3 regions of the Paenibacillus sp. FSL H8-0283 genome follow, and region 3 is predicted to be linked to each of the others. Evidence: predicted binding sites of a transcription regulator. Region 3 holds the regulator's gene; each other region holds the start of a gene.

Region 1 (11,194 bases), 230 kb from region 3:
CCTGGAGCAAATGGTTCACCTGCTTTACGACCATCCGGTGTAGTCCCTGTTTTCTTACCATATACCACGTTGGAAGTGATCGTCAGAACGGATTGTGTTGGAACTGCGTTACGGTAAGCTTTGTGCTTGCGAATCATGCCCATGAAGTTCTCGACCAGTTCAACAGCAATGCTGTCTACGCTGTCTTCATTGTTACCGTAACAAGGGAAGTCTCCTTCGATTTCGAAATCAACAGCGATGCCTTGTTCGTTACGAATTGGTTTTACTTTGGCATATTTGATCGCACTCAGTGAATCTGCTGTAACCGACAGACCAGCGATACCGCAAGCCATCGTACGTACAATGTCACGGTCATGCAATGCCATTTCGATACGCTCATAGCTGTATTTATCGTGCATGTAGTGAATGACGTTGAGGGTGTTCATATACAGCTTAGCCAGCCACTCCATCATTGGTTTGAAGCGTTTCATAACCTCATTGTAATCCAGCACTTCGCTAGTAATGGCAGGATACTCAGGTCCAACTTGTGCTCCGGATTTCTCGTCACGACCACCGTTGATCGCATACAGGAGAGCTTTAGCCAGGTTGGCACGAGCGCCGAAGAATTGCATTTGTTTCCCGATCTTCATAGCCGACACACAGCATGCAATACCGTAATCGTCACCGTAGATCGGACGCATCAGATCATCATTTTCATACTGGATTGAGCTGGTTTCGATGGATACTTTACTGCAATAATCTTTGAAAGCTTCTGGAAGTTTCGTTGACCAGAGAACAGTCAGGTTCGGTTCTGGTGCAGGACCCAGGTTGTGCAGCGTATGCAGGAAACGGAAGCTGTTTTTGGTTACACGTGTTTCACCATTCACGGACATACCACCGATGGACTCAGTCACCCATGTTGGATCTCCACTGAATAGTTCGTTGTAATCCGGTGTACGCAGGAATTTGACAATCCGCAGTTTCATTACAAAATGGTCAACCAATTCCTGAGCCTGTTCTTCGGACAAAATGCCCTCTTGCAGGTCACGTTCAATGTAGATATCCAGGAAAGAAGATACACGTCCCAGTGACATCGCAGCACCGTTTTGTTCTTTGATCGCAGCGAGATAACCGAAGTACAACCATTGGAACGCTTCTTTTGCTGTTGTCGCTGGCAAGGAAATATCGAACCCGTGCATATCGCCCAATTGTTTCAATTCTTGCAATGCACGAATCTGTTCAGACAATTCTTCCCGCAGACGAATGACATCTTCATCAATAACATCAACTTCGAGTGCATTCAGTTCGCCTTTTTTGTTACGAATCAGGAAGTCTACCCCGTACAAAGCTACACGACGATAGTCACCGATGATTCGGCCACGGCCGTAAGCATCTGGCAGACCTGTAATAATTCCTGCTTTACGCGCTGCACGCATGTCGGAAGTATAAGCATCGAATACACCCTGATTATGTGTTTTGCGAATGTTTGTAAATATATCAATGACGCCCTGTGGCATTTCAAAGCCATATGCCTCACATGCGTCAATCATCATGCGGATTCCGCCTGTTGGTTGAATGGAACGTTTGAACGGAGCATCGGTCTGAACGCCGACAATCTGCTCTTTGGATTGATCCAGATAACCGGGTTGGTGAGAAATAATAGTACCTGGTGTGTTCACGTCAACGTCAAGGACACCGCCGTTATCACGTTCTTTTTTGGTCAGATCAGATACGATCTCCCACAATTCTTTGGTATTCTGGGTTGCACCTGCGAGAAATGCTTCGTCACCGTAATACGGAGACAAGTTGTGTGCCAGAAAATCATTCACATCTACGGATTTGGTCCATGTTCCTTTGGTAAAGTTTCTCCAGCCTGTTTGTTGTTTGACATCTTTTTCAATCACCGACATCGTAATCCCTCCACTAATTTGGATTTCTGGACACATAACATCTTGCTTCATTCGTAGCATTGTGTGCCCAGAGCCGCGATTAATGTGAATTGTTTCACATAAACCGGAACATGTTCTCTCTACTTGGGAACCGGAACCGCGGGATGAATGTTTTTCTTACATTTTCAGTATACGACTTGGGGCTTTCATCATCTGTGATTTTTGTCACAAAGCCAGTGAACTAACTCACTCCATCTGCGCTGTGTCGCATTGACCCCTGTAAATTCACACTTAGCCACTGCGCGGGCAGAACAACTTCCGATCGCTGTTATCCCCGGATTTTTTCAATTTTATATTTCAAAGGGGAAAATCCGGGGATAAAGGCGAACGCTCCGCTTCTTCAGTTTTTTCTGCCCACTCCGTTATTGTGTGAACATCTGGCTCAAACAGCCACGTCACGGATTCCGTGTAACCTCTATAGAACCCTTTGCTCCTCTATGCTCGGAGCAAATCAAATCTTAGAATAAATCCTGAAAAACAGATGCTTCGCTCTTCTGTTTTTCTGCCCTCTCGTTATTGTGTGAACATCTGGCTCAAACAGCCACATCACGAATTCCGTGTAACCTCTATAGAACCCTTTGCTCCTCTATGCTTGGAGCAAATCAAATCTTAGAATAAATCCTGAAAAACAGATGCTCGCTCTTCTGTTTTTCTGCCCTCTTCTTTATTGTGTGAAAGACGGCAATCGGGGCTCCCCTCTCGGGGAACCCTAATCTTCTTGCCGTAAGGCATGCTTCGATCTAAATTTGTTATTCAAACTTTCCGTAGAAAGCGTTGCGGTATACATCAGCCAGTTCAGTTACCAATGGCAGCTTTGGATTGGCGGTTGTACATTGGTCTTCGAAGGCACGGTCAGCCAGATAATCGACATGTGCTTCAAAGTCTTTGGCATCAAATCCGATTTCCTGGAACGATTCTTCAATGCCCAATGTTTTGTTCAGTTTGCGAATCGCATTGATGAGACTGGTTACGCCTTCTTCTGTCGTACGTGCAGGCAATCCCAAGATACGGGCAATTTCGGCATACCGCTCATCCGCTACAAAGTGAGAATATTTCGGGAACGATGCAAATTTGGTCGGTTTTTTCGCGTTGTAACGAATGACGTGTGGCATCAGGATTGCATTGGTGCGTCCGTGTGCGGTGTGGTACTGACCGCCCCATTTGTGCGCCAAGCTGTGGTTAATGCCCAGGAATGCATTGGCAAACGCCATACCTGCAATCGTGGAAGCATTATGCATTTTTTCACGTGCCAGTTTATCACCTTGCAGCGCAGATTGCTCCAGGTATTGGAACACCAGTTGGATTGCTTTGATCGCAAGTCCATCCGTGTAATCATTTGCCATAACAGATACATAAGCTTCAATCGCATGCGTCAGTACGTCCATACCTGTATCTGCAACGGCTGTTCTAGGCAGGGAGTATACGAACTCCGGATCGACAATCGCTACGTCTGGTGTCAGCTCATAGTCGGCCAATGGATATTTGGTGTTACCTTGATTTTTATCTGTGATAACCGCGAACGATGTCACTTCAGAACCTGTACCGGATGTGGTTGGGATCGCTACAAATTTCGCTTTTACGCCGAGACGTGGATATTTGTAGATCCGTTTGCGGATATCCATGAATTTTTGTTTCAGGTCGTTGAAGTCCGTGTCTGGGTATTCATAGAACAACCACATGGCTTTGGCAGCATCCATCGGTGATCCACCGCCGAGTGCGATAATGCAGTCTGGTTGGAAGCGGCGCATCATTTCGGTTCCGCGATCTACCGTCGTTGTGGATGGATCGGGTTCTACATCAGAGAATACTTCGATCGCTACTGGCATTTGGCGTTGACGCAGATAGTGTTCTACCTTTTCAACATATCCAAGTTTCACCATCATGGCATCCGTAATAATGGCCACACGTGTGATGTCAGGCATTTTGGCAAGATACTGCGTTGCCCCTTTTTCGAAGTAGACTTTGTTCGGCACTTTGAACCATTGCATATTCACGGTACGGCGAGCCACCCTTTTCACATTGATTAAGTTCACAGCGGTTACGTTGGAAGAAGTCGAGTTACGTCCGTATGATCCGCATCCCAGTGTCAATGACGGCATGTTTGTGTTGTAGATATCCCCGATGGCACCGTGTGTGGATGGTGAGTTCACAATAATCCGTCCGGTTTGCAGACGATCTGCGAATTTGCCGATCACTTCTTCATTTGTGGAGTGGATAACCGAGGAGTGACCCATGCCGCCAAAAGCAACCACTTCTGCTGCACGTTCAATTCCCTCTGCTGCCGTTTTAACTTTGTAACAAGCCAGTACCGGGCTTAATTTCTCAGCCGACAATGGGAATTTGGTACCTACCCCTTCAATCTCGGCCACGAGAATTTTGGTGCCTGCTGGAACTTCAATACCACACAATTTTGCAATGCTAACCGCAGATTGACCAACAATCGCCGGGTTCACCGCACATTTCTCGGCATTAATCGCACCTGCTGTCAATTTTGCTGCTTCATCTTTGTTAACAAAGTAACAGCCATTTGCAATCATTTTTTTCTTCACTTGATCGAAGATCGGTTCTTCAATGATGACCGCTTGCTCGGAAGCACAGATCATGCCGTTGTCGAAAGACTTGGACAGGATCAAATCCGTTACTGCCTGATTGATATCCGCGCTTTTCTCGATAAAGCAAGGTACGTTACCCGGTCCTACGCCCAGTGCAGGTTTACCACAGCTGTACGCTGCACGTACCATGCCTGATCCGCCTGTTGCCAGAATGAGAGCCACATCATTGTGATTCATCAGTTCGTTTGTACGATCCATGGAAGGATCATCAATCCACTGGATACAATCTGCTGGTGCACCATGTTTCACAGCCGCTTCCAGCAGGATTTTGGCAGCTTCCCGGCTACAATTCTGTGCAGATGGGTGGAAGCCAAAGATGATTGGGTTACGCGTCTTGATGGAAATCAATGCTTTAAACATCGTCGTTGATGTTGGGTTGGTAACTGGTGTAATACCCATGATGATGCCGACCGGCTCCGCAATTTTCTGGAAGCTTTCATACTCGTTATCTTCAATCACACCTACGGTTTTATCGTACTTGATGCTGTGGTACACATATTCTGTTGCAAATATATTTTTGGTGATTTTATCCTCATACACTCCGCGGCCTGTTTCTTCTACGGCCATCTTGGCGAGCATCATGTGTTTATCCAGACCCGCAAGTGCCATCGCTTGCACAATCCGGTCAATCTGCTTCTGGTCCATCTTCATGAATGCGGCGTGTGCTTTATTCGCTTTGTCGATTAACGTTTGAATATACTGACCTGCTGTCGGTTCTTTTGCTGGGGCGACTTCGTTCTTTACAGCCATCTCCCTCATCCTCCTAAAGGTTCGTATTAGTTTGTCTCTCTCGTTTACATTCACATCGTAACATGACAATAAACTTAATTATGTGATTTTTTTCACAAAGTATAACAAATTTAATTTAAGTTTTGTAGTGTCCTTCATACGACCATTTTCACTTCCTATTTAAAATATAGAGCTGTAAAATTCATCCTCTCCATTAAAAGTGAATTTTATCACAATGTTTGAAATTTCGTCATTTTTGCCCCCTTTCCTTCCCCCTCAAACGGTAAGATTAGGTATATACTGAACTTAAAAATTGAACCACCGCAATTTGTACCGTCCTTCCTCCCGGCCGAGATGACCCTGATCAGGACGGCAACGGTTTGCGGCGAACCTCGGAGGCTACTGCTTACTACAGAAGGTCGTCCGATGGACATAAAGGGGAGATAGACTTATGAGAGAACTAACAACTGTACTGGAAAAGCGCGGTAATACTAACTGTTTCTCGGAAGCAAATTTCAACCATCTGCTGGTTACCATGAAAGATAGAACCTATCCGGAAGGTACACATCTGTACTGGGAAGGCGACATCTCTGACAAACTTTATTATATGAAACGGGGCCGTGCCCAGATCACCAAATCCACGGATGAAGGCAAGGAACTGATCATGTACATGTATCAATCCGGTGATATGATTGGGCAGGCTGATCCCTTCTTTGGCTCTAAACACAGCTTCTCAGCGGAAGTATTGGAGGACAGTGAGATCGGTGTACTGGAACATAAAGACCTGGAAATGTTAATCTGCCAGCATTGTGACTTCGCGATCGATTTTATGAAATGGATGGGCATCCACCACCGGTTGACACAGACCAAATTCCGGGATCTCATGTTATATGGCAAACCGGGTGCACTTTGCTCCACCCTCATTCGGTTGTCGAATTCGTATGGTGAGCCTCATGGAGAGCATGTCATTATTCACAAAAAAATTACCCACACGGACCTGTCCAATATGATTGGAGCCACTCGTGAAAGTGTAAACCGCATGTTAAGCGACCTGCGTAAGAAAGATGGGATTGAATATGACAATGGCATGATTGTCATCAAAGATCTGAAGATGCTGCAAGGCATCTGTCACTGTGAACTTTGCCCGAACGAGATCTGTCGTATTTAATATTTGACTATGCTGATCGGATCTTGTTTATATATTTAATGAAAAAAAGCCCAGTTCTCTAAAAAGAGATTGGGCTTCTTGGTATACTTAGGATGCATTGGTTAATTCAAGCTTTACCGCATCACGTGGATTCAATTTCATGTCCAGACCATTTTCCATTAATTCTTTGTCATTCACCATAATGACCCACCGCTCATTCATACGAGGCGTGACATTCTCGACCGAAACGACAAATTTGTTATTCTCCGACATTCTTACAATGCCGCTGGACTTCAACACATCACGAACTGTGCACTCTTGAACGTAGACGCCGGCATATTGACGATTAAGGGTTGGCATAATGTTTCCACCGCTAACCTTGAGTAACGTTGTCTGATATGCAACGCCATCCCCCCCACTGTCAGCGGCTTTCACGTAAATGATCACTTCATCTTTGGCATGAAGCTCCATGTCCCAATCTTCCTGTTCAATATCCTTGCCGTTTAATTTGACAGCCCAGCTAAGCGAAGAATCCAGAGAAACTTCACCGACGGATTGAATCCGCTTGCCATCTGCCGTAAAATCAACCAGTCCGCTATTGAGTAATGCTTTTTTGAGTGTCAAACCCTCACTAAAATCTCGCTTAATGGACTTTGTTGCATCAGGCAAAAACGTACTGCCATCTACAGCCACTGTGATTGTATTCGCTGTTTCTGTCTCTTTGACAATTGGCTGCTCAGAAGGCTGTGTCTCACTACAACCAGCCAAGATCGCCAGTAGGAGCAAACATACACCTATGTAACCGGGGATTTTCTTCATCATGTAGGTAACACCACCCTGCGTAAAATCATTCACCCTGTTGTCCATAACCTCTATTATGGCACAACCTTCGGCAAAAAAAAGTGTCAAAGCCGTTACTTTTATAGGCTACCGCCTGCAAATAAGGCTTGTACAAGAAAGAGAGCCTGCACACAGGCTCTCCAATCTATATCATTTTTATGTTCTAATTGGTTACGTTATCATTGGACACTAGCCTGCATGTATGTCCGTCCTCCATCTCCATCTTTCAGATATGGATTAAGCCCGAAGAACTGCTCCTCAGACACATAGACCCCTGTCAGCAATCGCCCTTCAAGTAATCCACCATCCACCTGTACGCAGCATGAAGGTGCGTCTACATACTCCTGATACAACGGAATCTGCCCATATTGTTGATGGACCTTAAATACCTTCCCTTGCTCATGCAAAGGGCGTTCCGAGAAATAGGTAGGCACAATGTAACGGGCAATGACATCCAGCTCCTGCACGCTATAAAAGGGTTCATCACCAAGCCATGGTGCAAACATTCGAATCTTCTCATATTGAGACCAGACAACCGCCTGAATCAGCATTTCTGCCTGAACCAACCGACCTTCTCCCACATCTAAAGCCAATTGCTTACCACGGATAGTTTCTTCCATCTGAGACATCGTTGAATCAGGTTGTCCCAGCTCACATCCGATACACTTCCAGCCCCTGGACGTTTGAATCCATTTTTGCAGCACCGCCGGAGCTAATCTCGGACCATCGCTGTTCACAGAATGCGTATTCACTTCGGCAAGATCATCCTTAACCAAACGGGAATATGCTGTGCGCTTAAACAACTCTGCAGCTTTTTTGTAAATTAGATGGACCTGAATGGATGCGCTCTCAAGTTCTGCAATATCTTTTTTGCCGTAGCGTACTTCACGGGATAAGCTTTCTTCTCTCATGACAAGTGGGCCTCCTTCGCTCCGGCCGTCTGTGGCCATTTTCTATAGATTATACTACAACTCATGACAACATGTGCATAGCCCAAGAGAAAAACGCCGATCAACATAGTACTTAAGACAAAAACCCCTGATTTCCACAGAAATCAGGAGTCTATGTCATTCATGCAACAAAAGTGGGTGATATTGCTTATGCGTTAGTCAACCCACTGCTCAGCCCAGTCTTGAATTTGATTCATGACAGGCTGGAGCGCTCTACCTTTATCCGTCAGTTCATATTCAATACGAACTGGCGTCTCGGGATAGACGTGACGAACCAGAATACCTTCACTCTCCAGATCTTTCATCCGTTCGGATAACATCTTATCACTCATGGATGGAATCAGATTGGAGATATCCTTGAATCGCTTCGAACCACTCATCAATGTTTGAATAATTAAACCATTCCAGCGCTTGCCCAAAAAAGAAAACGCCGTCTCAAAACGCGGACACATCCGCAAGTCTTGACCTTCCACATTAATCACCTCTTTAGAGATCACTCAAATCAACTTACATTTTGTTAGTATATTTCATAATAACATATTTAAGCTTCAAAGAAAACGCCTGCAACTAAAAAGTTTAAATTTTAGAAGCATATCATCCAAAATGGATCATACATCCCAGTATACATTACACGCTACGTCGTCACCATGGGAAATATCGTATAACTTCCCCATAGTACTATCTTACCCAAAAAGAACCCAGCTGCCACAGTCATCAATGACTCGGAGAAGGGTTCTTTTTGAATAAAACTTATAATTTCCATTACACGATTGAGTTAGTGAATTAGACCAGCACGCCACCAAATGGTCTTACAGGTTCGCTCTTGCCAAATTCCGGCTTAAAGCTGCGGGCAGGATATGCCCATTTCACAGCATTGCTGATCACTCTTAATATTTCAGGTTTGTAATAGGTCGGATACGTCTCATGACCTGGTCGGAAATAAAAGATTTTACCTTCACCACGCCGGAACGTACATCCGCTCCGGAATACTTCCCCACCCTGGAAGTTGCTCACAAACACCAGTTCATCCGGTACTGGAATATCGAAGAATTCACCGTACATCTCTTCTTTTTCCAATACAATCTTGCCTTCGATGCCATCCGCAATCGGATGAGATGGGTTAACACACCATACAATTTCCTGCTCGTCAGCTACACGCCACTTCAGATCGCAGCTTGTTCCCATCAGCGCTTTGAATGGTTTGGAGAAATGACCTGAATGGAGCACAATCATTCCCATCCCGTTCAGCACTCGCTGCGCAACCTTCTGTGAGATCTCATCGCTTACGCGATCATGTGCCATATGTCCCCACCATATGAGCACATCTGTGGAATTCAGCACTTCATCACTTAATCCATGTTCAGGCTGATCAAGTGTAGCTGTACGAATAGCAAAGCCTTCGCCGCCAAGTCCGTCAGCCAGTGCTCGATGCAGACCATCCGGGTAGACTTCCCTTACTTCATCGTGAATTTTCTCATGGACAAATTCATTCCAAATGGTGACGTTGATCATATTCAATTTCCCCCTAGTGTAGCTCTAAACCCACCACATGTCGCCCAGCGGTTCTTCGATCAATACTTGCTGGAGATTTTGCACGGCTTTAGAGAATCCTTCTTCAACCGACATCAGACCGTCTTCGTGCTCAATACTTACTACATAATCATATCCGACTAGACGCAAGGCACTCATAATATCTGCCCAAGTCTTGTTATCATGTCCATAACCGACCGAGCGGAACTGCCAAGCCCGATCCAGCATATTGGTATAGTCCTGCATATCCGTTACACCGTGTTTGTTCACGTTTACCGGATCAATCGTTGTATCTTTTGCATGGAAGTGATGGATAGCTCCTTCACGTCCCAAGATGTGAATTGCCTGAACCGGATCAATACCTTGCCACCACATGTGACTTGGGTCCAGATTGGCTCCGATCACTTCACCTGCTGCTTCACGCAGTCTCAGCAAGGTTGCTGGTGTATGAACGGAGAATCCACCGTGCAGCTCCAATCCAACTTTTACGTTACGATCTGCTGCAAATTTACCCCACTCTGTCCAGTAAGGGATCACTTTGTTCTCCCACTGCCACTTCAGGATCTCCTGGAAGTCATTTGGCCATGGTGCAACAGGCCAGTTCGGATATTTGGCATCCTCATGGTCTCCCGGACAACCGGAGAATGTATTCACTACAGGTACTTCCAGCTTCTCAGCCAGTTCTACCGATTTAACAAAATCATCGTGAAATCCTTTGGCAATATCCTTTTGCGGATGTAGCGGGTTACCGTGACAGCTAAGTGCACTGATCGTCAAACCACGTGATTCCACTGCATTTTTGAAGTTTTTCAAGGCTGTAGGATTGCTTAACAACTCATCTGGCTTACAATGTGCATTGCCTGGATGTCCGCCTGTTCCGATCTCTACTGCTTTTAATCCCTTGGATGCTACATAATCAAGAGCATCCTCCAATTTACGTCCTCCGAATAGTACCAAAAATACGCCGAGTTTCAAGTGCGATTCCTCCCTGGATTAGATATCGTATGATTGCTGAATTCATGAATATTGAACTGTATACAATTACCGTTCAGATCACATGCCTGTTTGATTAGTGTGGAAAATCGAGAGTGTTTCTATCCTGAAATTGAACGTAAGAATACTGGTTATTCTTCACCACTAGTAAGAGCATCAAGCTTCGAACACTTTTACTCAGACTAGTGGGATTCCACGGTTTCAATCTCAGTTTGAACTGTGCGAGTTACTGCAAAAGAATCATAGCTGCTCTCCAGATGTATGTGCTTGCCTTCAAGTGAAGAACGCTGGAATGAGTGCATGGCTTCCAGTACGTGATAAGCAAGCTTGCCACTGGCTTTGTGTTCCCGTCCGGCACGAATGGATTCAACCATTTCGGTTACGCCGATGCCTCGTTCGTTTTGTCCACTTTCGAAGACTGGTTTGACCGTCTCCCAAGTGTCTTGACCGTATCTGCGAACCTTC
Region 2 (11,194 bases), 2.4 Mb from region 3:
CGCAGCGCGGAGATTGCGCAGCAATATGGAGCGGTGGTTGTGCGAGTTGAGTGGTGCGAAGATTTTGCCGCAGCACGGAATGCTGGCCTGGAGCGCGCTTCCGGCGACTGGATTCTCTTTCTTGATGCGGACGAGGCGCTCGATAGGGTTGCGCGGGAGCAGATCAGGAGCTGGACGTCGGTCAGCGGATGTGACGGATTGTTTTTAAACATTCATAACTATACAGGTACGGGTCAGCAGGGGGTTACCGTGAATCCGGTTTTGCGTCTCTTCCGTAATGCCCCGGAGCATCGGTTCGAAGGTCGGATTCATGAGCAGATTGCCGCGGCGATTTGCCGTAGGAACCCAGAGGCTGCTTTTCATGTGACGGACATGGTCATCCATCATTATGGGTATCAGACGGCGATTGTGGAGCGCAAAGATAAGGTGAACCGTAATGTTCGCCTGCTGCAACAGGCAGTGGAGGAAGAACCAGATCAGCCGTTCCATCACTATAATCTGGGTGTCGAGTATCTGCGTGTGGGGGAAGCGGAGCGGGCGTTGGAGACGTTTGGTGTGGCTCGGATGGGGATTGATCCTGCGGTGACCAGTTACGCGCATTTGCTGTTCAAATATGAAATTCGTTGTCTCCAGCATCTGAATCGCTGGCAGGAGGCATTGGATCGAATCGATGCTGCGCTTGAACTATTTCCAGAGTACACGGATCTGATGCATCATCGTGGAGTCTGTGCAGACGCATTGGGGGATGCTGATCGGGCAGAATTATCGCTGCGTGAAGCGGTTCGCATGGGGCCACCTCCACCCATATATCATACGGAAGAAGGCATCGGCACCTATCAGACGTGGTATACACTAGGGCGATTGCTGGAAGGAAGGGCCGACCTGGAGGGTGCGGTGGATGCTTACGTGGAAGCGGTGCGTGCCAAATCCAGTCTGTTACCTCCGCTCTATCGGATATTCCGAATTATGCGAGTCTCCGGGCAGGAACATCAGATTCCAGAGTTGGTGAGGGAGCGTTTTGCACTCAGTTCGGAAGAGGCTGCACACAAAGTATTGGGTATTCTGGAGCAATCTCGTTGTTATGATGTGGCTCTGCAATTGTTATCGGGTATATCCTCACAACCCTCCGCAGAGATGAGGGAGCGTTTATCTGTGGCGGAGGCGATGCTCCAAATCCAACAGGGAAGATGGAACAAGGCGCGTCTGAAATTGGAACCTGTGCAGCGGAAAAAAGGGCTGCTCGCGATCTCGTCTGCACGATGGCTCGAACGTTTGGAGTGGATCGAGGGGAAGAAAGCCAACGGAGATGATCCATTGACCTTGTGGTTAAAGCGTAGTTCGCAGGTGGGTGAAGGAACGAATGAGGAATCTGCTGTGCAGACAGGGAGAACGGTTGGTCTGAGAGCGACAAAGAAGAAGGACATGGACTCCAGCATAGACGGAACGGTTGCAGGAACAGAGTATGATGGCTGGCAGGCGCTTGGACTGATGATGGAAGGATGTGTACAGTCAGGGAGATGGAAAGAGCTGCATAGCCTGATTCAGATGTGTCGACAGCAATTGGCTGGAGAAGGGTTATCGGTGGAACAGAGCGTTCGAGTGGGAGAGAAGGAGAAAGAGATGGAAGGGAAAAAGGAAAACGGGAAGGTGAGTGACATTGAGTCGTTCCCTGGGGCTTCGGATACCCTGACGGGAACCAGCTGGCTGGTGAAAGGATTGGTCAGTGCTGCGGACCATCATCTGGAGGTGTTCGCTCAGCATGCAGATGGACAGCGGCACCGTTGTTGGCCTATCGTTCAGCATATTCGGCTGGAGTTGCCGGGAGCGGACGGGTTTGAGATCTGAGAGGGATCAGGTAGCGGGAGTTCAACTTAATTCAGCGGGCTAATTGGTGTGGCTGAACTCCTTTGGTGAGGGGTGGTGATGAATATGGGCATAGGGATTAGCTTGTGTATGATCGTGAAGGATGAAGCGGTGTCACTCCAGCGGTGCTTGAATGCAGTCAAGGATGTTGTGGATGAGATCATCGTTGTGGACACAGGTTCGATAGATGATACAACTGAAATTGCGCGTCTCCATGGTGCCGTTGTAATTTGTACGGAATGGAACGGAGATTTCAGTGAAGCCCGTAATCTGTCACTGGCCGCTGCTACGAAACCGTGGATTCTGGTGCTTGATGCGGATGAGGTATGGGTACAGACCCCTCAGATGAAGACAGAACTCATGCGGTTGTTAGCGGCAAGTAGGGATGACGTGTGGGGATATTGGATACAGGTCACAAGTCTGCTGGGTGTGTCCGGTGAAGAGCATGTGACGGATGCGGTGTGTCGTTTGTTCCGAAATGATCCCCGAATTGCCTTTCAGGGCAGAATTCATGAAGAGATTGCTTCTTCCATCATGGCACTGGCTCCGCAAGGTGTGCTTCATTCTGGACTTGAAGTCATTCATTACGGATATCTGGAGCAGGTGATTACCGACAAAAATAAAGGCGCACGGAATATGCAGTTGATTCGTTTCGCGTTGAATCAGGAGGGCGATCAACCGGAGTTGTTATATGCTCTGGCCGCAGAATGGTTTCAGCAAGCGAAGTATGATGAAGCACTCCGTTTGTTACAGCCATTATTGGCACAGCTTAAGCCGGAGTGTGGATATCACTCGGATCTGGTGCTGAAAACGGCTTACGCCTGGCGAGAGATTGGCAGCCCGGAACGGGCGCTTGCTGTAGTGGAAGCATGGGCGCCCGTGTATGAGGATTTTCCGGATTTGTTGGAGTTTGGTGCTGTACTTGAACTGGATCAAGGGAGAGAGGACGTGGCCTTGAATTGGTTAAAACAAGCTAAATCAGCTGCTTCCACGGCCAGCAGGTATACATCAGTCTCTGGTGCTGGGACCTATCGTAGCCTGACGCTGGAAGGCATGGCATATGAGCGGGCTGGCCGTTGGGCAGAGGCAGAAACCGCGTACACGGCGGCGCTGAGCATGCAACCCGGCAGCATGGCTGCATGGCAGCGGCTGTTGTTGCTGGCCGCAGCCACAGGGCGGCCGCATCCCATCGCCAGCGTCGCAGCCCGGGTAAGCTTGCCGTCTGCGGCATGGCAAGCGTTGATCCCGGCCGCGCTTGCCGCGCATCGGCCGGAGTGGCTGCTGCGCCATACGGCGGCGCTTGCTGGCCCGCTGCGGGCACAGCCGCTGGCCGCCGGGCTTGCGCTGGCCCAGCTGGGTGAGGACGCCGCAGCTCGGGCGGCTTTGCAGCCCTGGGCGGCGCATGCGCAGCACGGGCCAGAGGCGACCCTGGCGCTGTGGGCGCTGGGCCACAAGCAGCCCGGCGGGCGCAACGCCCGAGCGGCGGCTCGCCAGCAGGCAGAGATGCCCGCCGCGGCCCACGTCGCCGAGGCGCTGCTGCAGCGCGGGGCGATGGCCGGGAGCAGCGCCTTGGCGTGCAGCAGCGGTGCAGCGTCCGGCAGCCCGTCCCGCGGCGCAACGCCAGCAGGCCCAGCCGCGCCCGCGCCTAGCTGCGTGCTCGCCGCTGCGCAAGCGCTCGCCAGCGTAGGCGCCTGGGCCGCATGGCTGCGCCTGCTGCAAGCCCTGCCGCCTCGCGGTGCGCTGGCGTTGCTTGCAGCGCTTCCGCCTGCGGCACGCTGCGGGCTGCTACGCGCACCCGCGAGCGTCCGCGAAGGGCTGCTTGCGCTATGCGGCACGCCTAACGGCGCGCAGCAGCCCCACGCGGACGAAGTGCCCGCCTCGGAGCGCACCGCTCACGCAGTCCTCGCGGGCACGCTCGCGCTGCTCGCCGGGCGGCAGAACCTGGCGCGTGAATGGGCCAAATCGGCCCAACTCACTGCGCGGCAACCTGCCGCCACAGGTCGCCCGGCGAAGACAATCCCGCCGGGCCTGCAAAACCTGTTGCGCCTGACAGCACCCGGCGCAGCCTATGCCAAAGAGTACACCAACCAGTGCAACATGTTACTGGTACACCTATAATTTCCTTTAATCTTTAATCTTTAATCTTTAATCTTTAATCTCTTATTCCTAGTCCTAGTCCCGAACCTCCAACCCCTGTACATCCCCACATATTCCCGCACTAGCCCATCCGATTGAAATTGCAAAAGCAACGGAGCTACCGGTAATCGGAGCATTTCCCGAACCGTGTATTGTTCCGTTGCTGATGGGTCGAGCTCTCAAGCGCTCAAATTCCACTCGGCACTTAACTCAACGTAACCCAATTCGTCTCAACCTTTGCATATCACCGCTCGAAAACAGCGGATCGGCGTGCCATACATATCAGACCAGATGGCATCGTCCGGCTCGTTGACGTTCAGCTTATCTTCAATGGTTAATCCGGTGACAGCCATGATTGTCTCCAGCAGATCAGGCCGCATCTCGGGCACATCGAAGGTAGCGATTAACTGTCCGTTTGGTTTCAGCACCCGAGCGAATTCACGAAAAGCTCGCAGCATCGTGCCTGTATCCAGGTGCTCCAGTACAGAGATACAGAACACCCGATCAAACTTACCCGACTCGTACGGAAGCTGGGCCAGATTAGCCTGTGCACGGTGCAATCGGACGAGAGTTGATTCCGGCAGATCCTGAGCGGCTTGCTCCCCAAAATCAGAAACAATATCCAGTCTTATCGCCTCTTCAGACAAAATGCGTTCATCCCAGTCACAGGCGTGAACCTCGCGGCAGTGTTCTGCAAGCCAGAATTTGAATGGATGGGAGATGCCGCAGGCTGCATCAAGGACCACATCATCTGGACGTGCAAACCGCCGGGCCCATTCATATTCGTAGGGACGGCTCCACCATGCCGGATGCAGCGGGAAGACCAGTGTGTCCGTTTTAGGGTCACTTTGCCGAATGTATCTTGATTCCATGAATTCCGTTGCCTTGGGCGTATCCATCATCCCCGAATTCCCTCCTTCAATCCTGTCTCTGCCAAAAAAGATTCCAACACCGTGCTCCACCGGCTCCGCCACCTGGCAAGATCATAGGACAGTGCAGTCTCGCGCGCATAGATTCCCAGTCGTTCTCGCTCGGCCCGATCCTGTACAAGGCGTACCAGTGCAGCGGTTAGTTCCTGCTCACCAGGAGGTACCAGCAGTCCATTAAAACCATCCTGAATCAGATCATTCAATCCGCCAACATTGGAGGCAATTACCGGAAGTCCACAGCTCATCGCTTCCAGACAGGCATAGGAGGTGCCTTCCGAGAACACAGTTGGAATCACAGCGATATCTGCCTGATGGTAGGCCTCCCGAATATCCCGGAAATCATACGTGCGCTGGTTAATTCGCTCCGCATGTGGATGAGTACGATGCCAGTAACGAAAGACTCTCCCGACTGTACTGCCTTCAACCAGTTCCCCGGCAAATTCAACCTCCAGATCTGGAAAGGCTCCAAGTAGTTTATCCGCCGCCAACATCATTGGAATAATACCCCGCTCCATGCTGATGCGGCGTGGATAGATAATGCGAATTGGTCGGGGAGAGGTCATACGGGCATCCACAGTTTTCTTTTCAACCTGTCCCTGAATCGGACCATTAATCTGATACTCAACATCTGCTTCTACTAGAATTTCCGTAGCCCAATCCTTTGAATTCCGGTGATTATGAGCAAACCTATACGTTTCGCCATCTGCCTCGACTTCTTCCCGTTTCGATAACTGTAAATGGAGATCTACCGTTTCTTTCCCCTCTGGTTCTGGATCGCTATCTGTATCCCCACCTCCATCTCCGTTAGCCTTACCACTGTTCGCTCCATCACGACTCATTCCACCCTTGCCTTTTACAGCTTGCACCCCTGATATAACTGCACCAACATTTTCTTCATGACTCGCCAGATCATTCTTCCATGCGACAAGCCATTCGTCTTCCTGTTTCTGCTCGAAGGTTCGTGTTGGTGGGGCTGGTGTGAAATAAGACGTATCCACCGCATTGGGAATCAGGACAACCTGCCTTGGATCGGTATAGGTGCACGCAGCCCGGCAAAAGGTTTGGAAATGGGAATCCACGGATACAATGCGCACGAGTCCATCCAGAGCCAGTTGAATATGTTCCGCGACTTGTTGTTTGGTCTCCAGTGGCAGTCCGGGACGATCCCAGTTAATGCCGTGACAGATGCCAAGACTGCCGGGTTTGTAGGTAATGGGTTGCCACAGACAGCTGGCATAGATCACGGGGCCGCGCGCTGCGGCTGCCATCCGGTCAAAGGCTTCCGGTACATTATCCATGTCGTACGAATAACCAAATACGTCAATCTGCTCCGTCCGAGTCTGGAATTCTTCAAAATAGGACAGCTGATGAACTTCGGGAATATGCCCGAGTCCCCGGATGACACTGCACAGATCCAGAATGTAACGTTCCAGTCCACCACCAAATACACGACCGAATTCCCGGTTGTACCCGTCGGTGAAACTATGCGTCAGAATACTCACCACGCCCATCTCACGGTCCCTCCTTCCAGGGGATCAACCGAGGTTCCGGATCGAGAATAGACTCGTAATGTGCAAGATTGCCCCACTCACCGCCAGGATCAATGCGCTTGTAACGCAAATATTTACGAACCCGGTCCTCCAGACTGCCTGCCCATCCGAGATGCTGAACCTTCAATTCCGTGCTGACCCCAGGCAATACCGTGCAGGACAAGGGAAGGCGGGGAACATGATGATTCTGTTGTGGATAAAAATAAGGATATCCAGGCATATACCGTACAAGTGAAGCGGTATGCCGTTTGTGCAGAGACCAGAGATCATCTTCCCGGTAGTGGGTCCGGCCACCCCACATATCGTAGAATCGGAATGCAAACCAGTCCGCATACTCCTGATTAATCAGAGTGCGTATGGCTTTCTTGGCCTCTGAGCTGTACAGCTCATCCGCATCAACTGAGAGCAACCAGTCGGGACATGTTCCCGCAGCCGCTTGCCACAAGGTGTTGCGAAGTCGCCATTCCTCGGCGAACAGTGGTTTCTCCAATACCTCCAGACGGACCACCTTTGGATAGGCTTTGCATATGTCCGGTGTTCCGTCTGTGCTGGCATCGTCCACAATGACGATTTCATCCACGAACTCACTCAGATCATGCAATACTTCTTCAAGGTATCGGCCACGTTCATTGCGAACCTGGAGCATGGCGGTCAGCTTGTTGCCTTTGCTTTTGCGAACCCGACGAATGGAGAAAGGCTCTTTGAATACACTTGTTTCCTCTTGTGTTACAGCAGCATTCTGTTCTGCCTGACCTTGTGAATCATTCCAGTGATGCACTTGGCTTCGGATGTCCTGCGTTGGTTGTGCATGATCCGGGGTGTGATCGCCATTTTCCAATGCGTCTGTATGTGTTCGATCGACTGTTTCGGTTGGCGTGTAAGTGGTTTCGGTTCGGATATTCCTGTGCACCATTGGCCCATTCAACTGTTGTCTACGCTTCTTCGGGTCCAGCATCATGGCACCTCCCCAAGCAATTGCTGTACAGCATGATCCAACAGCTCCAGCTCGACAATCCGGGCCAGCGCATCTTCATCCTCCAGTGCTGTCTCAAGGAAATGTCGGACTGCCCCGTGTCGTTCCCCTCGCAGTGCCAGCGCACTGCCGGATAATTGCTGATAATCCCGGCGACTGGCATCATCCTGAATATCGACTGCATGCACCAGAGCCAGTGCTTCTTCCACACGTCCAGTCTCCTGGTAAATGCGGAATTTCCAATGTCTCGCCGTTTCTCCGCCAAGTTCGTCCAGGATACGCAGGGCGTTTCCGTAATCATCGTTCATACGGAGTAGTTCCGCTCGTACAAGTTGATCCTCTCCCGCCTCAAACCAGCGACAGAGCTGTTCATAATGATGCCGTTCTTGTTCATCGGCTGCACTAATTCCGTACACCCGCAGGGCGTCCTCCAACTGTCCGGACCGGGCATGAATGGCAGACAGGAAGCGATAGTGGGAGACCACACAATCACTGCGACCGTTCAAGACCGCGTGGGTAAAGGCCTCTTGCAGTGAATGGATAGCCCGAGGATCTTCAAGCAAGTACTCATAGGCTGCCAGCAAAAAGGATATCGTCTCATGTGCACCTGCTTTGGCACGCAACTGACGGTAGAAGTCGGCACGTACACTGCATTGAAGCAGGGTGACGCTATCTGGAGTGCCTGACAGGATCTGCCGCAGCGCATGCAAGAAGAGCAGTTCGTAGTCCCGGAGAGGGACTTCGAGATCATCCTTTTGCATCGTACCCGCAGGTGCAGGGTCTTCTCCGCCCAGCCAGATGGCACGTACGCCTTGGAATAACAGCTTCATATAACGTGTTTCGGAGGATGTGCCTACCAGATCGGCGATGCCGACCAGTTTGGAAATACTGCTCTCCCATAGCGGAGATTCTGCTTCGTTTCCAGCAGGCTCAGGGAGCAGGGCAATACATAGCTCAGGCTCCAGCGAAGCTGTAGCCATTAGCCAGTAGGGATGGGCGACTACGGCTACGGTGCGAGGTTCCAGCAATAGCTGCTCAGCCTCAGGGAGGGAGATGATGGTAATGACCGGAGGTACATCTTCTGTTTGCGTCAGGCTGCTGACATAGTAGACCTCTCCCTCGATCGACAGCAGTGCAGCAATATCGGGATAGGGAAAGGATGACCAGCCTCCTTTGCGAGGGAAGAGAACATACCGGACAGGGGGCAGTGTTGTACTGGCCTTATCCAGGCTGGCTTCGGTGTCTTCACCTGGTAGTGGTGCAGGTTTTTCCATGAATAGTTCACCTCACCTTGACTGTAATATGGAGCGTCATTCGCTCTGCATGTGTTTCATGCTTTCACTTCATATGTAAAGCCCTCACGGTACTTCGCATGATATGCCTGAGACTAACATATGGGCATTCCGTCCCAAACATGAGTATCTTCCATGAATAGATGAAGTTGGCAAGCTGTGATAAAAGGCTGAATTTTATCTTTTGTGTGACCAGGATCACTTTTTTTTGCTCTAGAGAGGAAGATTGTGATAATTCTCACATGTATAAAATAGGTAATCTGGCACAATACGTTCATCAACGTATTTGGCGGACAGACAGCGAAGGTGCAGCTTCAATGCCAAATACGCATACTGCGAAGTGAACAGAAAGAAGGGGTAACGGTATGGATCCGATTATGTTATCGCGTATCCAATATGCACTTACAACGATTTTCCATTTCTTTTTTGTCCCGCTATCCATCGGTCTAGTACTGTTGGTTGCGATTATGGAGACGTTGTACGTTGTTAAGGGTAAGGAAATCTACAAAACGATGGCGAAGTTCTGGGGCAAGCTGTTCCTGATTAACTTTGCCGTCGGGGTAGTCACAGGTATTTTGCAAGAGTTCCAGTTTGGTATGAACTGGTCCGAGTACTCCCGATTTGTCGGGGACGTATTCGGTGCGCCACTGGCTATTGAAGCGCTACTGGCGTTTTTTATGGAGTCTACATTTATTGGATTGTGGATATTTGGATGGGATCGTTTGTCCAAAAAAGTGCATCTAGCCTGCATCTGGCTGGTGTTTGTCGGCACATTCCTGTCCGCGCTGTGGATTCTGGCAGCCAATTCATTTATGCAACATCCTGTTGGGTTTGAGATTAACAACGGCCGAGCCGAGATGAATGATTTCTTTGCACTCATCACGAATGGTCAGTTGCTCGTCGAGTTCCCACATACAATCTTTGGGGCATTGATGACAGGAGCCTTCGTTGTAACCGGGATCAGTGCCTACAAATTGATGAAGAAGCAGGATGTGGAGATCTTCCGCAAATCGTTTAATATCGCGATCATTATCGCTCTTGTTTCTTCATTTGGTGTAGCTTTCTCCGGACACTTCCAGGCGCAATATCTGGTGGAGACACAGCCGATGAAGATGGCAGCCAGTGAGGGCACATGGACAACGACAGAAGATCCGGCACCATGGACGGTGGTCGCTTTTATTGACCCGGATAAACAGGAGAGTACGGGTGAGATCAAAATCCCTGGATTGCTCAGTTATCTGTCCTACAGCAAGTTCTCCGGTAGTGTCAAAGGTATGAAGGAGCTTCAAGCTGAGTATGAACAGACGTATGGACCGGGGGACTACATCCCGCCGGTACGGACAACATTCTGGAGTTTCCGCATTATGATCGCAGCGGGTGGTTTAATGATTGCATTGGCGCTATACGGTACGTTCCTAGCCATGCGTAAGAAGCTGGAGGTCGCTGGAAAGTGGTTTATGCATCTGATGGTGTTCGCCATCTCCCTGCCGTTTATCGCCAATACGTCAGGTTGGATTATGACCGAGGTAGGAAGACAGCCATGGACAGTATTTGGCTATATGACAACCGAAGCCGGGGTCTCGCCGAACGTATCCGCAGGAACGATCCTGTTCTCGACCATCGCTTTTACCGCTGCGTATACGGTTCTCGGAATCGTGATGGTATACCTGTTCGTACGTGAGATCAAGGCAGGACCGTTTGCGGTCGAGAAGCCAGAAGATCACGATGAATCGGCCGATCCGTTCGGCGTGGATGGAGGTTATTCCGTTGTCACTAAGTGAGTTGTGGTTTTTGCTGATTGCCGTATTGTTTGTTGGTTTCTTCTTTTTGGAAGGTTTTGATTTTGGGGTGGGGATGTCTACAGGCATTATCGCCAAAACAGACCGTGAACGTCGGACTCTGATCAACTCGATCGGTCCGTTCTGGGATGGTAATGAAGTATGGCTGATTACGGCGGGGGGAGCAATGTTTGCTGCCTTCCCGCACTGGTATGCCACGTTGTTCAGTGGTTTTTACCTGCCACTTGTGGTGGTGTTGCTTGCCTTGATTGGCCGCGGAGTTGCTTTCGAATTCCGCAGTAAAATGAAACAGCAACGCTGGCGCAAAACATGGGACATCATCATTGTTGTCTCCAGCGCGCTCTTGCCTTTCCTGTTCGGCGTGGTCTTTGCCACATTGATGAAAGGTCTGCCCATTGATGGGGAGATGCAGTTGCGTGCAGGATTCCTCGATATTGTTAATCCGTACACCGTGATTGGTGGCTTGAGTGTAACGCTGCTGTGTCTGGTTCATGGATTGCTGTTTGCATCACTACGGACAGTAGGTGATCTCAGAGAGCGTGCCTTGAAGACAGCGCAAAAGTTGATGCTGCCGCTGGTTGCACTGCTCGCCGTTTACGCGTTAATGACGTATTTCATGACGGATGTGTTCGCCGTACGCGGCTGGGCTCTT
Region 3 (11,194 bases):
AGGAACTCCCCGCATTAATTACGAGTACTTTCACAGTCGGTCACCATCCTTGTCGTACTTGAAGAATCCTTCGCCTGTTTTGGCACCCAGGTGTCCTGCACGCACCATTTTCTTCAGGACTGTAGAAGGACGATATTTCAATTCTCCGAATTCACGGAACATTCTTTCGAGTGCAGCTTCAACAGAATCCAATCCGAAACGGTCAGCCATTTCGAGTGGTCCATGTTGGAAGTTGTATCCGATACGCATTGCATCATCGATATCTTCAGCAGATGCAACACCTTCTTGCAATACATGCAACGCTTCGTTAATCAGCAGGCAGATCAGACGGGAAGTTACGAATCCAGGGGATTCATAAATCATGACTCCTTTTTTGTCCGCTACTTCTTCAACAAAACGTCTGGTCTCTTCGAATGTTGTATCCGAAGTTTTCAGTCCACGAATAATCTCTACAAGATCAACCCGGGATACCGGGTGAATAAAGTGCATACCAATAACACGCTCTGGATATTTGGTCGAGCTTGCAAGCTCGGTCAAACTCAGCGTGGATGTATTACTTGCCAGAATGACATTGCTTGGACAAACTTGGTCCAGTTGGCTGAATACTGCTTTTTTCGCATCCAGATCCTCTGAAATTGTCTCAATGACCATGTCGCAAGTTCCAAGTTCAGCTAAATGAGCTACCTTGGTAATACGGGAAAGAATCAATTTCTTCTCCGCTTTTGTAATCGCCCATTTCTCCAGTTGTTTATCCAGATTGGTTTCGATCATGTCATATGCATGATCCAGCTTTTGTGTTGTATGCTCCACGAGAAGCACATCAAGTCCTTTGGCTGCGAGCATCTGGGAAATACCTTGCCCCATCGTACCGCCGCCGACAACTCCTATTTTTTTGAAAAACATGGTTCTGCTCCATCCTTTCGGTTCTCTATTTCTCTATTGTACCCTGTTCGCCGAAAATTACAAATTTCGACCCAACATATAATAATATCTTAGCACGAGTGAAATGTAAAAAAAAATAACCAGCATAAATAAATTATGCTGGTAGAAGGGCACTGTCACGAAATTGACAACGAAATTGCTCGCCAGACAAAACTTCCTCACGAATCAAAATGTCGAGTGAATTGTCGAAAATTGTCCGTTGTTCTTCAAGTAACCGCTTTGTCTGCTCCATCAGTTCTTGCAGAATTAATTTATTCTCTCGCATCAGTTCCTCGGTTGTGACCATATCCATGTTCACAATCCCAAGTGAAGTCAACCCCGAAGCCATCATCGTCTGTACAACATTGGTTGCCTGATCAAAGTCATTGCGTGAACCCGTGGAACGACCACCGTAGTACATTTCCTCCGCAGCTGCTCCTCCGAGTGCAATCATGATCTGCTCTTCCAGAAAGCGCTTCGTATAGAGGAACTGTTCCTGTTGCGGGTTATGACGTACATATCCCAGCGCCTGACCACGCGGACTAAGTGCCACCTGACTAACACTGCCTGGACGAACGAGTTCAGCCATAATGGCATGTCCCAACTCATGAATGGCGACCCTTTTCTTCTCTTCCACGCTGGACTCACGGTCTGTCTTCTCACCCATCATGACTTTATCAATAGCCAGGGACAAATGCCGCTGTTCAATGTTTAACAGCCCGTCTCTCATAGCGTATATTGCTGCTTCGTTCATCACACTTTCGAGCTGTGCACCGGAGAAACCATATGATTCTTCCGCTGTTTTCTCCAGATTAACTTCCTTCAACAGAGGTTTGTTCACCGCATGCAGTTCCAGAATATGCTTTCTGCCCTTTTTGTCAGGCAAGTCCACTTGAATGTGGCGGTCAAAACGTCCCGGTCGCGTCAGGGCGCTATCCAGCATCTCTTTGCGGTTTGTTGCAGCGATAACCAGAATTCTTGGCGTATCGGAAGAATAGATTCCATCCATTTCCGTCAGGAGCTGATTCAGGGTCTGATCATATTCACGCTGTTGACCACCCTCACGTTTCCCCCCGATGACATCGATTTCATCGATAAAGATAATAGCGTTTTCCTTATTTTCCTTGGTGGCACGGGTTCTCGCGTCCTTGAACAAATCCCGAATTCTGCTGGCACCCACACCAACATACATTTCCACGAACTCACTACCCGATGCTGCTACAAAAATAGAATCGGTGTAATGGGCAGCAGCCTTGGCCATCAACGTTTTCCCTGTCCCTGGAGGGCCCGTCAGCAAGATCCCTTTTAACGGGCGAATCCCGAACTTCCGGATTTCTTCATGTTTGATCAGAAAGTCAAGCGCTTCACGCAATTCCTGCTTAGCACTGTCTTGTCCGCCAATTTCTTCAAAAGTAAGCTTGGAAGGTCCTTTTTTCTTCCGTTTACGTTCCTGTGCAGCGCCTACTGTAATCCCGCCACGCATTTGCATCATGAACAGCAAAGCTCCGACAAGCACTGCTGCAATCAGGATCGGAACAATATTAACACCAGTAAAAGCAAGGAAAATAATCAATACGGGAAAAAATCCGATGGCAACTTCTTTTGTCCACTTAGGCATTAGGCCACACTCCTATCTGACCGGGCACACGCGGCAGAATAATAAACTTGCTGGCATCTCCGTCTCTGAGACTGACATATACATTGTTGTCATCCATCGCTGTATTTACCTTAATTCCATTCGTCGCCATCTTTGACAACGTTGGTGTAATCTCGGTGTATTGCTTGTTCTCCATCGCCTGAGCTACGGTGAACATCGCATCACCCCACCAACTTTCCAGTGCTTCACTGGAATGATCCACAACATCCAACTTTAGTGAGCGTGTTCCAATCAGGGTCTGTCCTTCTTTGTGAATATATTGTACCAGTCTGCCCAAATCAACATCAGGTTGCAGATCAAGTTTCAATTGTACGTCATTGCGGTTAATAGTTAATTGAACGTCATTGACTCCATCGTACTGGGTTACCATTTTTTCAATCGGATTCTGCACAGCCACCTGACGATATACAAACCAACCTCCAAACAACACAACGGCTGAAATGACGGCAGTTATAGCAATAGGCAATACTTTTAGCTTCAAGTGAATTACCCCTCCCAGATTTTGGCCCAACCTACTGGCTTATTGGTATATACGAATATGTGTACATTGACTCCTGCGAGAATTTCGACAGGATTATTTGTTTTTGAATGTAACTTTGAGTACATATCTGAGTATATCACATCGTATATACAATTTCGAAGGCGAAAATATGAATAAATTATTAATTTTAACTATTTAAATCAAATATGTTTACAGACAACACAAAGAACCGGTTCAGTCGGATATCCGTCTGCCGGTTCTTTCATTTCTTTAATTCTCTAGTTATCTCACTCTATCTTGTTCTAGCTGTTCGGGAGTGTGTAGACCAGGTCCACCTGTTCTCCGTTGCTAAAACGATAAAAGCGATAGTGGTTGTGCGTACCATCTTTATAATACACTTGCCACACATATATTCCATTCACAACTCCGGGCATGATTCGTTTAATCTCACCGGCAGGAACTTCAGAACTGAAGCGATTGCGTACCTGCGCTTCGGACATGCCATTCTGCAGCAGCTCACTGTGTACAGCGTTTGCACCCTTAACCGGCTGATTGTTTGCGTCGAACTTAACCCAGACCATAACATCCTGGTTATCCTTGTTTTTGCCGATCAGGGTCCAGTAGATGTTGTCAGAGCCTTCTTTGTCTCCCCAGATGTACTTACGCAATTCATCATAGGATGTAATGCCCAGTTGCTCCTGTGCTGCCTGTATGGCGAGCGCTTCTTCCTTGCGTTGGTCCTGCGTGACATGGACGTAATAACGCTGAAGTCCAAACAGAATCAGAACCAGTGCAAGCAGCGAAATCCATATCCACTTCTTTTTTTTCTTCAAAAGCCGAACTTCCTTTCCCTATGATGCTGTCCTGCAATTAACGAGCAAGCAGACCATCAAATGCCAATTGAGACTCACGCAAAATGCGTTCTTCATCCAGCGTCAGACATTCGCCATGTTTCACCACTTGTTTTCCATCCACCCATACGTGCTCAACATCTTTAGCAGAAGCCGAGTAGATTGTATGTGAGATCAGGTCTGTATGTGGATAGAAATGTGCCTGTTCAATGTCCAAGGCGATAAAGTCAGCCTTCATGCCGACCTGGAGTGCTCCGGTATTGTTCAAGAAGATAGATTTGGCACCGTATGACGTTCCGAGTAATAACGCTTCGCCTGCTGGCACTGCCGTCGGGTCACCAGATACACCTTTGTGGATCAATGCAGCCAGTCTCATTTCCTCGAACATATCCAGGTTGTTGTTGCTTGCCGGTCCGTCTGTTCCGAGTGACACGGTAACTCCTGCTTTCAGCAACGCAGGTACCCGCGAAACACCGGAAGCGAGTTTCAGGTTACTTCCCGGGTTATGGGATACAGCCACATCATGACGGGCCAGAATCTCAATCTCTTCGTCATTCAGATGCACCGCATGTGCAACCAGGGATGGACGAGAGAAAAAGCCCAGTTTCTCCAGATGTGCCACAGGACGCAGTCCATAATCAGCCACGTTCTGCTCGACTTCACGAAGCGTTTCCGACATATGTGTATGAAGGGGAAGGTTTAGGTCGTTCGCGACCTGCACAAGCTTCTCTATGTAGTCAGGAGGGCATGTATATGGTGCATGTGGCGAGATTACGGTTGTAATGCGACCATCTGCCTGTCCATTCCACTCACGCGCAAACGCAGCCGACTCCTCCAGCTTCCGCAATTGTTCTTCCTCCGAGCACAACCCGATTACACCACGTGCCAGTGCTGCTCTAACGCCGGATTGCTCCACAACTTTGGCAACTTGATCCATGTGATCGTACATGTCCAGGAAAGCTGTAGTTCCGCCTTTCAACATTTCAAGCACCGATAGCGAAGTTCCCCAATATACGTCTTCTGAAGTCATTTTCGCTTCCATCGGCCACATTTTTTCCTGCAACCATACTTGCAATGCAAGATCGTCTCCGTGCCCTCTGAGCAACGACATCGCTGCATGACCATGCGTATTGATCAGACCCGGCAGGAAGAACAGTCCTTTTCCATCCACTTTGGTACAATTTTTGTCTTCATCCGGCAATGTCTCACCAATATGCACAATCTTGTCATTCTCAACAACCATGTATCCGTGGACCACGTTCCATGTTGTGCCGCCTTCATTAACGGCAAATTTGCCGTTGTGAATTACCCATCTATTTGTTGTCATCTTCCTCGTCGTCCTTTCCAGTCTCCAAGTAATAGGCCAAACTAAGCAGATCCGTTGTAAAGTCAGCATGGTGAATGCGGATATGCGGCGGTGTTTTTAGAATGGTTGGTGCAAAATTAAGGATCGCTTCAATTCCTGATTCAATAAGCTGATCGGCTACATTTTGGGCTTCCGTATCCGGAACCGTGATAATTCCGATGCGAATGTTTTCCATTTTAACCGCTTCCGTCAATTCATCCATTGGTTTTACCGTCAAACTGTTGATTTGACTACCTATCTTCGGTCCATATGCATCAAATACAGCAACAATCTTCATGTTGTCTTTCAGATATGCGTTGTAGTTGGACAAGGCTTGACCGAGGTTACCCGCTCCTACCAGAGCTACATTAATTTGCTGATCGATTTTGAGAATGTGACGAATTTTCTCGATCAAATAGGATACATCATACCCGATCCCTTTACGACCAAAATCACCGAAGTAAGCCAGGTCTTTACGAATTTGGGCCGGATTCAGATCCAACCTCTGTCCAAGCTCTTGAGAAGAAACAGTAGCCACCTCACGCTGATGCAACTCGTTCAAATAACGCAAGTAAACAGGCAGACGTCGTACCACCGCTTCCGAAATTTTATCCGATTTCATTCTTGCTCCCCCTTACCAAGGCCACGATAAAATAATAGATGAAAAGATGAGCATTCTGTATAAAACTCAAAGATAAACGTGACATTTTATACAGAATGCTCCTTGTAATTTAGGTTATAAGTTCTTACGTGCAACTGCTTTAATCGGATACGGAAATATCTAATAAAGTTTAACGCCAAACGATAGTGTCATGCAATGATATAACGAACAAAACAACCATTATTTTTGTTCATTAGCAGGTTTTTCCAACCACTCAGTAATTCGTGGAACCATTTGCTCCGTGAGCATATGCTCCATTTTGGGACCAGGTAATGAATACAAAAAGAATTTACCATAATACGCTTCAATCACCCGTGTATCATAAACAATGACAATTCCTCTGTCCTTTGCTGTACGTACCAATCGGCCAAATCCCTGCTTGAAACGAATGACCGCTTGTGGCACGGACAGTTTCATGAACGGATTTTTCTTCTGTTCCTGGAGCAACTCACTCTTGGCTTCCACCAACGGATGATTCGGTGGCTGGAAAGGCAGTCGCACAATAGCGAGACAAGTTAACGCCTCTCCCGGGATATCTACACCCTCCCAGAAGCTACTTGTGCCCAGAAGTACCGTTGCTTTGGCATCTTGAAACCTGCGAGTCAATTTGGAACGACTTCCACTGTCAACGCCTTGCCCAAGCAACGAGATGTCGTTGCCAGACAGTGCCTCCTTCAGCGGATCATAGACCTGTCGCAACATCTTGTATGAAGTAAACAGAACCATCATGCGTCCACGCGTAGCAATTGCCGTCTCTGCGAGTGATTGCACCAGCATATTAACAAAGTGCGCATCACCCACACTTCCCTTCACACTTGGGAAATCACGCGGAATCACCAGAAGTGCCTGATCGCGATAGTTGAAAGGTGATGGCAACATCGACGTTAATAGCCGATTGTTCTCGGCGGCTTCCTGCAAGCCAAGCTGTTCAATCATGAACTGGAATGACTTATCTACCGAAAGCGTAGCCGATGTAAGCACAACACTTTTCTTTTTATCAAAAAATAAATCCTTAAGTTGTGCACTCACATCTACAGGTACGGCATACAGCTGGAGAGATTTGCTGCGGAATTGGCCGCTGGCTTCCATCCAGTACACCGTTTTGGCGTCATCCATACGCATGAAGAAACGTAGATTCTCCTTCAATGTGGTCAGATCTTTCAGCAGTCCTGTAATGTCCGTGATCAGACTATCCGATTGATAATCATCCTGATCCTCTTTCACTTCAAGCAGCAATTTGTCCCCTTTGCGAACCAAATCGCCCAGAGTCACATAGATCTGGTTCTCCAGATCCTGCAACTCCTGCCATTTTGCAGGTTTCTGAGATGCTTTCAGACGCAGTGAAAATTGCCCCGTCTCTCCCGGTGAAGCATCACTTCGTTCAGGCAAGAGACCAAACAAGGCATCGCTCATACGATCCCACAGCTCCTTAACTTCAAGAGCGAGCGGGAACATCTGATCCACCATGGAGCCCCATTGCACCGAATTTTCATGCCCGGATAACTGCGAACGAAGCATAGGTAGCTGACCATTACGACTGTCTTTAAATAGGCGGGTCAGTGTATGAACCAAGGTGAAATATTTCATATGCATTCCAAGATGTTTACCAGCGACATCCTCCAGATGATGTGCCTCATCGATCACAAGACTCTCATAGGCTGGCAGCAGCTGATGCGCGGCTTTCACATCCGTAAATAATTTGGAGTGATTGGTGATTACGATATCAGACAACCCTGCTTCATGTTTGGCACGATGGTAGAAGCATTTACGGAACCATGGACAGGATCTTCCCAGACATGATTCGGATTCACTCTGTACGGTCTCCCAGAAGTCCCCTCCGCGTCCGCTAAGGTTAAGTTCCTCATCATCTCCGGTTTCGGTCTGCGTAAGCCAGACGATCATCTGAGCAGCTGTGAAATAATCCTCTTTCGGTGTGGCGAATTCACGTTTATTGATTTTGTGTTCAAATTTGCGCAGGCACAGGTAATGTCCACGTCCTTTGAATACAGCAGCCTTAAACGGGAACGGAACCACTTGAGTCAGCATCGGAATGTCCCGCTCTCTCAATTGCTCCTGCAGATTGATCGTATGCGTGCTAACCATAACTTTCTGTTCTTGCTTCACACTTTCGTAAATAGCAGGCAACAGATACCCTAGAGATTTACCGGTACCCGTTCCAGCTTCGATCAAGAGATGTTTCTCTTCATCCAGGGCTTGCCTTACACTGCTGAACATCTGAGTCTGCGCTTCACGCTCTTCGTAATGATCCAGCGTATCCTTCAGGTTCTCACGAACCTGGTCCATAAACTGTTCGAAGCTTACACCATCGAGGGGGTTAGCCTCCCGCTCATCGCGTGGTGCACCAATATCGGTCCAATCACTTACATTAAGAGCAAGCTGACGATAATAGGTATGTCCGTCCAGATCCTGAATCGGCTCTGCTTCCTTCTCACTGCGCATCCCGTCCAAGAACCAGCCCAAGTCACTGTCTTCTGGTGCAAACAGGTCACTGAGGCGCTGAATCGTTATGAGCGGTAATTCCTTTAACTCATCCAGACACTTGAGCAGCACATAGGCTGTTGCCAGTGCATCACTGTCTGCTTGGTGAGGGCGATCATGTTGAAATCCAAATTCGGAAGACACATAACCGAGTTGATAAGAACCCAGAGATGGGAATGTGATCTTCAGAAAATCAATCGTGTCCAGAATGCGGCCAGTGAACGGCAAATAACCGCAACGGTCAAGAGCATTCTGCAAAAAGTGAAAATCAAAAGCGACGTTGTGTCCGACAAGCACCACATCATTAAGTAGCGGAACCATCTCCATCATCATCTCTTCGAGTGAAGGAGCGTCCGCCACATCTTCATCGGTAATACCCGTTAACCCCGAAATAAACGGGGGAATCGGTACACCAGGGTTCACATAAGAACTATATATTTGAGTTATGCTGTAGTCATGATCTATGATGGCAAGTCCGGCCTGTATAATCTCACCGTCGGACTGCGTGCCGGTTGTTTCGAAATCCAATACGGCAAATTTCATTGCAATGTACGGTCCCTTCCATTCCAGTCTATGTTACAGCATAGCAAAAAAAAGGGGATTTGAAAATTAACTGACAAAAAAGCGGTGTCCCCGCCGCTATGCCAAAGGAGGGAACACCGTTTTTTTGTCGCCGAATTCCCGCTTAATGAAGGGTTGTCAGCTGATTAGCATATTGCAATTTCCCCCTGTTCAACCTGCAAGCTTCCATGTTGTACAGTGGTTCGGTCAATGTCGGGTCATACTGAAGGGCCTGTGCAAAGAGTGAACATGCAGCTTCGGGATTCGCAAGCTTGACTTGAATACAGCCCAGGGCGTTACACACAAGCCCTTTCAAGCGAGGTGAACCTTTAAGGTACATGATCTGCTGTAAATGTGTTCCGGCTTCCGCCATTTGTTCCAGATTCAGATACGCCAGCGCCAGGTAAAAACGAGTTAATGCACTCTCCGGATGGTCGGTCACAACCCGGGAGAATTGCATGATCGCCTGCGGATACATCTGTAATTTGAAATAACCCTGACCTCGACTGAAACATTCCAGATGGAGTTCAGGCAGAGCGGTAACAGCTTCCTGTTCCGGTTCAAGGGAAGCAGGCTTATCCATCTCTCGCTCCCTCACCTGGCTCATCTTTTCTTCAAACATCAGCCATTCATCCAGCATTCCGTCACTCATCCGCTTAAGCAAGTTCCACTTTTGCAGCAATTCTTGTTTGTTCAGGCCTTCAGCGGAAGGATAGCTCTTGATAATTTCATCTAACATGTCGTTCATTTCTGCGAAAACATGCTGGAACATCGATGCATCCCCACCCTTGAAAAAATGGATTAGTGCAGTGACCTGTACTCATTTTTTGCTTCAAGGGCCGATTTCATTCTCCTTACCAGTCGATTACATAATTGTTGCGTGGACTTCCTGTTTCATCGTTTGTACAGGTTTATTCTGTCCATCTACAAATACAACGGTTGGTTTGTGAGTATTTGCCTCTTCTTGCGACATCATGGCGTAAGAAATGATAATGACGTTATCTCCAGGCTGTACCAGACGTGCAGCTGCGCCGTTAAGACATATGACCCCGCTTCCGCGTGGTCCTGGAATCACATATGTTTCCAGACGTGCACCATTGTTGTTGTTCACAATTTGCACTTTCTCGTTTTCCATCAAGTCGGATGTTTCCATCAAGTCTTCATCTATGGTAATACTACCCACATAGTTCAAGTTGGCTTCCGTTACCGTAGCCCGGTGAATTTTGGATTTCATCAGTGTTCTAAACATGGGACAGTACCTCCGATTTTTGCAACCTTATATTGTCAATCAATCTTGTTTTTCCGAATTTCACCGCAAGTGCAATGAGCAGATCGTCACGGCCTTGAACTTCTTCCTGATCTGTGAGCGGCTCCAGACTTGGAAAAGCCTGAATCTCGGCGTAGTCGATAACGGCAAGCGGTGAGGTTGCAATGTGCTCGCGCAGAATACGACGGATATCTGCGGCTGTAGTAGCTACACCTGTATCTGTGGCTTCCTGAGCTGCACGTAGTGCCTTCGATAGAACCAAGGCCTGTGTACGCTGTTCTGGGTTAAGGTAGACGTTACGTGAACTGAGGGCAAGGCCATCCTCTTCGCGAACAATCGGACAGGGTACAATTTCTACAGGCATATTCAAATCATTCACCATCTGTTGAATGACCGCAACCTGCTGAGCGTCTTTCATACCAAAAAATGCACGCTGTGGCTGTACGATGTTGAAGAGTTTGGAGACTACGGTCGTTACCCCGTCAAAATGTCCTGGACGTGAAGCGCCACATAAGCGCTCCGTCAGTTTTGAGACAGATACGGTCGTTTGCGTTGCCTGTGGATACATCTCTTCAACAGAGGGAATAAATACGATATCCACTCCTTGTGAGCGTGCTGTTTCCACATCTCTGGCTTCATCCCGCGGATAGCTGTCAAAATCTTCATTAGGGCCAAATTGAATTGGATTAACAAATATGCTTAATACCACGATATCGCTCTGTTGTCTGGCTGCCTGCATCAAGCTTGCATGACCTTGATGAAGATAACCCATTGTTGGTACAAGACCTACAACAGACGCACTGGACCGAATCGCTTGACGCTTCAAGCTTAGTTCCTGTCTTAACTCTGCGATTGTCCGTAATACTTTCATGAGTTACTCCCCACCTTTTCCTTGCGTTGTCCGCCGTACAGTTGATCCAGAACACCATCCGCCGCATTGAATACATGCTC

What was found. The regulator Rex, encoded in region 3, represses fermentation and respiration genes when NADH is low (regulators of the CRP and FNR family bind a similar motif). The targets are predictions, from matches to a motif close to TTGTGAAATATTTCACAA.
Region 1: a site for Rex is predicted at 5,371-5,388, ahead of adhE (bifunctional acetaldehyde-CoA/alcohol dehydrogenase). Genes of this name have one in related genera too.
Region 2: a site for Rex is predicted at 8,970-8,987, ahead of MHI52_RS29395 (cytochrome ubiquinol oxidase subunit I). Genes of this name have one in related genera too.

What each region holds. Positions count from the first base shown of each region.
Region 1 covers NZ_CP150295.1:4,516,670-4,527,863, forward strand. Annotated here, with positions in the region: gene pflB (formate C-acetyltransferase) at 1-1,889, opposite strand, end outside; gene adhE (bifunctional acetaldehyde-CoA/alcohol dehydrogenase) at 2,678-5,290, opposite strand; gene MHI52_RS20185 (Crp/Fnr family transcriptional regulator) at 5,721-6,437, shown strand; gene MHI52_RS20190 (hypothetical protein) at 6,525-7,238, opposite strand; gene MHI52_RS20195 (hypothetical protein) at 7,436-8,167, opposite strand; gene MHI52_RS20200 (helix-turn-helix domain-containing protein) at 8,362-8,658, opposite strand; gene MHI52_RS20205 (ThuA domain-containing protein) at 8,990-9,718, opposite strand; gene MHI52_RS20210 (sugar phosphate isomerase/epimerase) at 9,743-10,711, opposite strand; gene MHI52_RS20215 (Gfo/Idh/MocA family protein) at 10,912-11,194, opposite strand, start outside.
Region 2 covers NZ_CP150295.1:6,692,222-6,703,415, reverse strand. Annotated here, with positions in the region: gene MHI52_RS29425 (glycosyltransferase) at 1-1,845, shown strand, start outside; gene MHI52_RS29420 (glycosyltransferase) at 1,954-3,981, shown strand; gene MHI52_RS29415 (bifunctional 2-polyprenyl-6-hydroxyphenol methylase/3-demethylubiquinol 3-O-methyltransferase UbiG) at 4,230-4,901, opposite strand; gene MHI52_RS29410 (glycosyltransferase) at 4,898-6,439, opposite strand; gene MHI52_RS29405 (glycosyltransferase) at 6,441-7,436, opposite strand; gene MHI52_RS29400 (hypothetical protein) at 7,433-8,725, opposite strand; gene MHI52_RS29395 (cytochrome ubiquinol oxidase subunit I) at 9,109-10,524, shown strand; gene cydB (cytochrome d ubiquinol oxidase subunit II) at 10,469-11,194, shown strand, end outside.
Region 3 covers NZ_CP150295.1:4,285,038-4,296,231, forward strand. Annotated here, with positions in the region: gene MHI52_RS19020 (acetate/propionate family kinase) at 1-34, opposite strand, end outside; gene MHI52_RS19025 (3-hydroxyacyl-CoA dehydrogenase family protein) at 31-903, opposite strand; gene MHI52_RS19030 (AAA family ATPase) at 1,037-2,539, opposite strand; gene MHI52_RS19035 (hypothetical protein) at 2,532-3,059, opposite strand; gene MHI52_RS19040 (hypothetical protein) at 3,362-3,892, opposite strand; gene MHI52_RS19045 (amidohydrolase) at 3,930-5,237, opposite strand; gene MHI52_RS19050 (redox-sensing transcriptional repressor Rex) at 5,224-5,877, opposite strand; gene dinG (ATP-dependent DNA helicase DinG) at 6,097-8,958, opposite strand; gene MHI52_RS19060 (tetratricopeptide repeat protein) at 9,101-9,748, opposite strand; gene panD (aspartate 1-decarboxylase) at 9,842-10,225, opposite strand; gene panC (pantoate--beta-alanine ligase) at 10,218-11,114, opposite strand; gene panB (3-methyl-2-oxobutanoate hydroxymethyltransferase) at 11,111-11,194, opposite strand, start outside.